DNA from 3 places in the Telluria mixta genome. Region 3 is predicted to be linked to each of the others. Evidence: predicted binding sites of a transcription regulator. Region 3 holds the regulator's gene; each other region holds the start of a gene.
The links. Region 3 encodes FNR, which switches genes on or off when oxygen is low (the NO sensors DNR and NnrR bind a similar motif). Its sites were predicted from a motif close to TTGATNNNNATCAA; they were not measured.

Region 1 (2,266 bases), 290 kb from region 3:
CAGTTCGTACTTCTCCTGCAGGCCACGGAGGATGGCGATGGTCGCCTCCACGCTCGGCTCGTCGACGATGATCTTCTGGAAGCGGCGCTCCAGCGCGGCATCCTTCTCGACGTACTTGCGGTACTCGTCCAGCGTGGTCGCGCCGATGCAGTGCAGCTCGCCGCGCGCCAGTGCCGGCTTCAGCATGTTGCCCGCATCCATTGCGCCTTCGGCCTTGCCGGCGCCGACCATCGTGTGGATCTCGTCGATGAAGACGATCGTCATGCCCTCGTCCTGCGCCAGTTCCTTCAGCACGGCTTTCAGGCGTTCCTCGAACTCGCCGCGGAACTTGGCGCCCGCGAGCAGCGCGGCCATGTCGAGCGACAGCACGCGCTTGCCTTTCAGCGAATCGGGTACTTCGCCGTTGACGATGCGCTGTGCCAGCCCCTCCACGATCGCCGTCTTGCCGACGCCGGGTTCGCCGATCAGCACGGGGTTGTTCTTGGTACGGCGCTGCAGCACCTGGATGGCGCGGCGGATCTCGTCGTCGCGGCCGATCACCGGGTCGAGCTTGCCGTTGCGGGCCCGTTCCGTCAGGTCGAGCGTGTATTTCTTGAGCGCTTCGCGCTGGCCTTCGGCATCCTGGGAATTCACGGATTCGCCGCCGCGCACGGCCTGGATGGCCGATTCGAGCGCCTTGCGGGCGAGACCGTTTTCGCGGGCCAGGCGGCCGGCTTCGGACTTATCTTCCGTAAAGGCGAGCAGCACCATTTCGCTCGACAGGAACTGGTCGCCACGCTTCTGCGATTCGCGGTCGGCCAGGTTCAGCAGCGCGACGAGCTCGCGGCCGACCTGTACGTCGCCGCCCGTGCCGTGCACTTTCGGCAGGCGGTCGAACGCCGAGCGCAGCGCCGTCTGCAGGCTGCCCACATTGACGCCGGCCCGCTGCAGCAGCGAGCGCGCGCTGCCGTCGCTCTGGCCCAGCAGCGCAGCCAGCAGGTGGACGGGTTCGATGTACTGGTTGTCGTTGCCGACCGCCAGGCTCTGCGCGTCGGCGAGCGCTTCCTGGAGCTTGGTCGTCAATTTATCTTGTCGCATGTTTTGATCCCTGTGGGTTGGATTTTGGATTGACATCAAGTTAGGGATGCCGTAGCGACTTTTCAAGATGTGAATACACGGCTGGGGTGGCAAATCGTGCTGGGATAAAATGTCCACCATGGAACATTCATTCTTGTCCGAGCAACGTCGCCTGCTGCCCTACATGGGGAAATGGCTGCTGCTCGCCCTCGCCGTCGGACTGCTGTCCGGGTCCGCCTCCGCCTTCTTCCTGTTCGCGCTCGAACTGGCGACCGGGACGCGCAACGCTCACCGCTGGCTGATCGCGCTGCTGCCGCTGGCCGGGTTCGCCGTCGGCTGGCTGTACCTGCGCTTCGGCAGCTCGGTCGAGGCCGGCAACAACCTGCTGATCGACGAGATCCACGACCCGAAAAAGGTGATTCCGCTGCGCATGGCGCCGCTCGTGCTGGGCGGCACTGTGATCTCGCACCTGTTCGGCGCCTCGGTCGGGCGCGAGGGCACGGCCGTGCAAATGGGCGGCGCGCTCGCGGACCAGCTCACGCACGTGTTCAGGCTGAAGATGGAAGACCGGCGCATCGTGCTGATGGCCGGCATCAGCGCGGGCTTCGCCTCCGTGTTCGGCACGCCGCTGGCGGGCGCGATCTTCGGCCTGGAAGTGCTGGCCATCGGCCGCCTGCGCTACGACGCCCTGCTGGCCTGCCTGGCGGCCGCCATCGCCGGCGACCAGGTCTGCCTGCTGTGGGGCCATGCGCTGGGCCTCCACCACACGCATTACGCCATCGCGTCCGTACCGGCGCTGGGCCTGTGGCCGCTGGCGGCCGTCGCCGTCGCGGGCGCGCTGTTCGGGCTCGCGGGGAAACTGTTCGCGGATTGCACCCATGCGCTGTCGGGCTGGATGAAGCGGCGCGTGCCTTACGGTCCGCTACGCCCCCTGCTGGGCGGCAGCGTCGTCGCGGCCGTCGTGCTGGTATGCGGTGCGGACCGCTACATCGGCCTCGGCATCCCGACCATCCAGGCCGCGTTCGCACAGCCGCTGGCGCCATGGGACTTCGCCGGCAAGCTGGTGTTCACGGTCGCGTCGCTGGGCTCCGGCTTCAAGGGCGGCGAGGTGACGCCGCTGTTTTACATCGGTGCCACGCTCGGCAATGCGCTGGCGCCGCTGCTGCATCTGCCCTTTTCGCTGTTGGCGGGCGTCGGCTTCGTGGCCGTG
Region 2 (2,266 bases), 3.2 Mb from region 3:
AGCTCAGGCGCCTGGCCGACCACGCGTACCAGATCAAGGAAATTGAGCGCAAGCGCATCGCGCGCGAAATCCACGACGACCTGGGCCAGAGCCTGCTCGCGCTGCGCATCGAGGCCGAGCTGCTGGCCGGACGCACGAAAGGCACGCACAGCCACCTGCACAAGCGCGCGCGCACCACGCTGCTGCAGATCGACACGACGATCAAGAGCGTGCGCCAGATCATCAACGACCTGCGGCCGACCGTGCTCGACCTCGGGCTGTCGGCCGCCGTCGAGTGGCAGGTCGACCAGTTCCAGAAGCGCACGGGCATCCAGTGCGACATCCGCGACGACCATGGCGAGATCGCCCTGCCCGACCACTGCGCCACGGCCTTCTTCCGCATCCTGCAGGAATCGCTCACGAACATTGTCCGCCACGCCAACGCCACGCACGTGAAGGTGGAGCTGCGGCTGCATGGCAACTGGCTGTCGCTGACGGTGCGCGACAACGGTTGCGGCCTGCCGCCCGGCGGGCGCAACAAATACGGTTCGTTCGGCCTGGTCGGCATCGAGGAGCGCATCGTCATCCTCGGCGGCACCTGTGCCGTGTTCAGCGAGCCGGACGGCGGCACGACCGTGATGGTATCGGCGCCCGTCGTCGGCGGGCCTGAACAGCCTGTTCTCGCGCAGCAGCAAGTCGGCTCGGGTTCGGCCGTCATCTAACCTTTCCCGTCGCAGCGAGCCTCGCCGTCCTCCCGGACGATGCCTGCGCACGCCCATTCCCCTAGGGTATCGCTACTTCATAAATTAAAATTCATATAGCGTTCTGAGCAACAAATGTTGTTTCTTTGACAAATATCAATATCTCGATAGATTGCCTCAACTACATTGATTACGTGTAAGGCGCACTGACGAACCCAGCAACTCGTTGGCAGATGTCATCACGAACCTTGAGGAAATACTGTCCAGCGCTGGCCCGACAAGCCAACACAACCACAACTAGGGAAAGCAGTCACAACGAGATCTTCAACAACGAATGAGGATGAACAACATGAACGCCAACAACCTGTTTAACGCCGTGATGCAACTCGACCTGGAGCCGATCAAGACGAAGCTGATGCACGTGGAGTCGGGCGAAGGCTGGAGCCTGGACAAGGCCAATGCCGTGGAAAAGGAATATCGCCGCTTTCTGTGCCTGATGAAAATGTATCCGGATGAATCCATCGCGCCCCTGGTCGATGTGGACACGTTCTGGCACTACCACATCCTCGACACGATGAAGTACGCGGTCGACTGCGAGCAGGCGTTCGGCTACTTCGTCCATCATTACCCGTATGTCGGCCTGCGCGGCGGGGATGACGAGCAGTTCCGCATCGACAGCGGCGAACGCATGCAGAGCCTGTACGAGGCCACGTTCGGCGAAGCCTATCCGGCGACGGACGCCGCGGCCTATTGCGCCGGCCCCTGGGACCAGCCGCAGGCACGCGGCGCCAAGCCGATCAGGATTGCCACCGCCTACTGCGCCGGTCCGTGGGACAACCAGGGCGCGGGCGCCGGCCGGGCCGCGACGGCCTACTGCGCCGGTCCGTGGGACAAACCGCACGCGCACAACGCCGTCAACACCGCCACCGCGTACTGCGCGGGACCATGGGACAAGGGCAGCGGCACCGCCTACTGTGCCGGTCCGTGGGACAAGAAGAAGGCGCTCGCACAGGCCGCAACGGCCTACTGCGCGGGCCCGTGGGACAAACGGGTGCCGGGCGCGGTCAATGCCGACACGGCCTACTGCGCCGGTCCGTGGCGTCCGGCTGCCGCGCTGAACATCTGACGACAGCCGCGTGCAGGCACGCCCGCCCCGATGTGAGGGCGGGCTTTTCATTGCTATGCCGGCGGCCGGCACCTGTAAAGCCGTCCATGCAATAACAGCGATATCTTTGAAGCATATCAATAACTACGTCGATTGCCCCAACTATATTGACCACGTGCAACAAGCGTCGGCAAACCACTTTTGAGCTGCGACGCACGGCAGACAGGTGCAGATGGGATTTTCATGGCAACAACGCTGAGAGACGCGTTTTCGGTCACCCGATACTCGTTCTGGGTCGGTGCACTGCTGTCCTCGCTGGTCGGCAGCGTGCTGTACCTGGTCACGGCACGCTCGATCGAGAGCGACGCGGAGACCCGCTTCGTCAGCCATGCCCGCCACGCGCAAAGCGTCATCAATGTGCGCGTGAAATCGTACACGGACCTGCTGCGTGCCACGGGCAGCATGATCCAGAGTACCGACG
Region 3 (2,266 bases):
CGTCAGCGACGGCTTCGCGCCGTTCGCCGGCTTTTCCTCGTTCAGGCCGTGCGTCACCCGCAGCGACAGGCCGAGCCACGCGGGGCTCCAGTAATGGATCGAGTTGGACTGGCGCCGGTCGAACGACGAGGTGTCGCTGACGTTGTCCGCGTCCGCCGCGGAACCGTTGCCCATGATGCTCATGAAGCCGGCCGTCGTCGGATAGAACGGGTCGAGGCCGGACGTGGCGCCGTTGTACGCCGTCGTCCAGTGGCCCGCGAACAGCGTGCCCCAGGTGCCGGCGAGGCCCACGCGGGTGTCGCGTGCGGCGAGGGCGCCGGCGCCCGTGTCCGGCGACAGCGTGCCTTCGATCTGGAAGATGGCTTTCAAGCCGCCGCCGAGGTCTTCACCGCCGCGGAAGCCCAGCACGGAGCGGTTGTTCACGAGGCGCACGAGGCCGGGGCCGGAGGAACTGTCCGCGTGTTCGAGGGCGACGTTGAGGCGGCCGTAGACCTGCACGGCGCTGTCCTGGGCGTGAGCGGCGGTGGCCAGCAGCAGGCCGGCGAGGGGAATGAATCTGGAATGCATGGACGATCTCCTTCGCCCGCATTGTCGATGCGGACCGGGAGACCGTGAACTACCGAAAGGTCAGGCCATCGGGCTGCACTGCTCCGTCCCGGCCGCCATCGCCTTCAGCCGCGCCGGTTCGAGCAGCACGACCTCGCGCTTGTCGACCTGCACGAGCCCCAGCTTTTTAAAACGGGACAGCAGGCGGCTGATGCTTTCGATGGTCAGGCCCAGGTAGTTGCCGATGTCTTCGCGCGACATGCGCAGCTGGAAGCGCGTGGACGAATAGCCGCGCGCCGCGTAGCGGGCGGACAGGTTGATGAGGAAGACGGCGAAGCGCTGCTCGGCGCGCATGTTCCCCAGCAGGAGCATGACGTTCTGCTCGCGCGTGATTTCCTGGCTCATGATGCGGTGGAAGTGGCGCAGCAGCGCCGGCACCTGGCCGAACAGGTCCTGCAGATGCGCGAACGGGATCTCGCAGACTTCGCTGTCTTCCAGCGCGACGGCGTCGCAGTGGTGGCGGTCGGCGCTGATGGCGTCCATGCCGAGCAGCTCGCCGGCCATCTGGAAGCCCGTGATCTGCGCTTCTCCGGCCGCGTTGATCTGGTACGTCTTGAAGTGGCCGAAGCGCACGGCGTACAGGTTGCGGAACGGCTCGCCCATCTTGTACAGCGGCTCGTCGCGCTCCAGGCGGCGGCGCTTGCCGATGATCTGGTCCAGGCGGTCGATGTCCGCATCCTCCAGGCCCATCGGCAGGCACAGCTGGTGCATGCTGCAAGCCGCGCAACTGATCTTGAGTGCGTTAGCGGTGACGGGAGTCGCGGGTAGGGTATCAGCTGCAATCATGGCGAGGACCTTCGGGGGATGTTCCGATTATAGACGTTAGCCCCTACCACAAGTAGGGAATTTGTCCCGCTGTTGGTCGCCTTGCCAACGAAGTGTCGCGTGGAGGTCAAGCGTGCGCGCCTTCGCATTGTCAAGGATTACACTTCCCATGAATATTTGCCAACGGGAGAACCATGTCGGCCGACCAGCGTTCCGCTTCACCCATTTTGCATGATGGCGAGGCTCTGCCTCTGGCCGACGAAGACCAGGCCCGGGCCGATTTCTACGCGCTGTTCGCACGCCTGCTGCTGGCCCCGCCCGACGACGCCCTGCTCGCGGCCCTGGCCGCCGCCGACCCGATCGCCGCCGCCGGCGAATTCGCTCTCGAGGACGCCTGGCTGAAGCTGACCCAGGCCGCCACCGTCGTCGACGCATCCGCCGCGGCCGATGAATTCTCGGCCATGTTCATCAGCACCGGCACGCCGCCGCTGAATCCGTACGGGTCCTTCTACCTCACGGGCCACCTGAACGACGCGCCCCTGGCCGACCTGCGCCACGACCTCGCCCGCCTGCGCCTGTCCCGCGCGCCCGGCGTGGGCGAATTCGAGGACCACCTGGGCACGCTGTGCGAAACGATGCGCGTATTGATCCAGGGCGGCCCCGGCATGGCGCCGCGCGGCCTCGCCGTGCAAAAACACTTTTTCGAGACGCACATCCGGCCCTGGTACGCGGCCTGCCTGGCCGACATCGCGAACAGCCCGGACGCGAATTTCTACCGGATCGTCGCGGGCGTCGTCGACGCGTTCCTGTCGATCGAAGCGCAGGCATTTGCCGTGCTCGATGCTACCGACCCGATTGCCGCTTGAGGGGACCATCATGGACAAAGACAAGCAAC

Region 1: a site for FNR is predicted at 1,103-1,116, ahead of clpB (ATP-dependent chaperone ClpB). Genes of this name have one in related genera too.
Region 2: a site for FNR is predicted at 827-840, ahead of P0M04_RS01230 (glycine-rich domain-containing protein). Genes of this name have one in related genera too.

Annotation. Positions count from the first base shown of each region.
Region 1 is NZ_CP119520.1:4,265,814-4,268,079, reverse strand. It holds gene clpB (ATP-dependent chaperone ClpB) at 1-1,077, opposite strand, end outside; gene P0M04_RS19080 (voltage-gated chloride channel family protein) at 1,196-2,266, shown strand, end outside.
Region 2 is NZ_CP119520.1:269,664-271,929, forward strand. It holds gene P0M04_RS01225 (sensor histidine kinase) at 1-701, shown strand, start outside; gene P0M04_RS01230 (glycine-rich domain-containing protein) at 1,021-1,806, shown strand; gene P0M04_RS01235 (sensor histidine kinase) at 2,029-2,266, shown strand, end outside.
Region 3 is NZ_CP119520.1:4,557,886-4,560,151, forward strand. It holds gene P0M04_RS20355 (porin) at 1-567, opposite strand, end outside; gene fnr (fumarate/nitrate reduction transcriptional regulator Fnr) at 628-1,317, opposite strand; gene P0M04_RS20365 (TorD/DmsD family molecular chaperone) at 1,566-2,237, shown strand; gene P0M04_RS20370 (formate dehydrogenase) at 2,248-2,266, shown strand, end outside.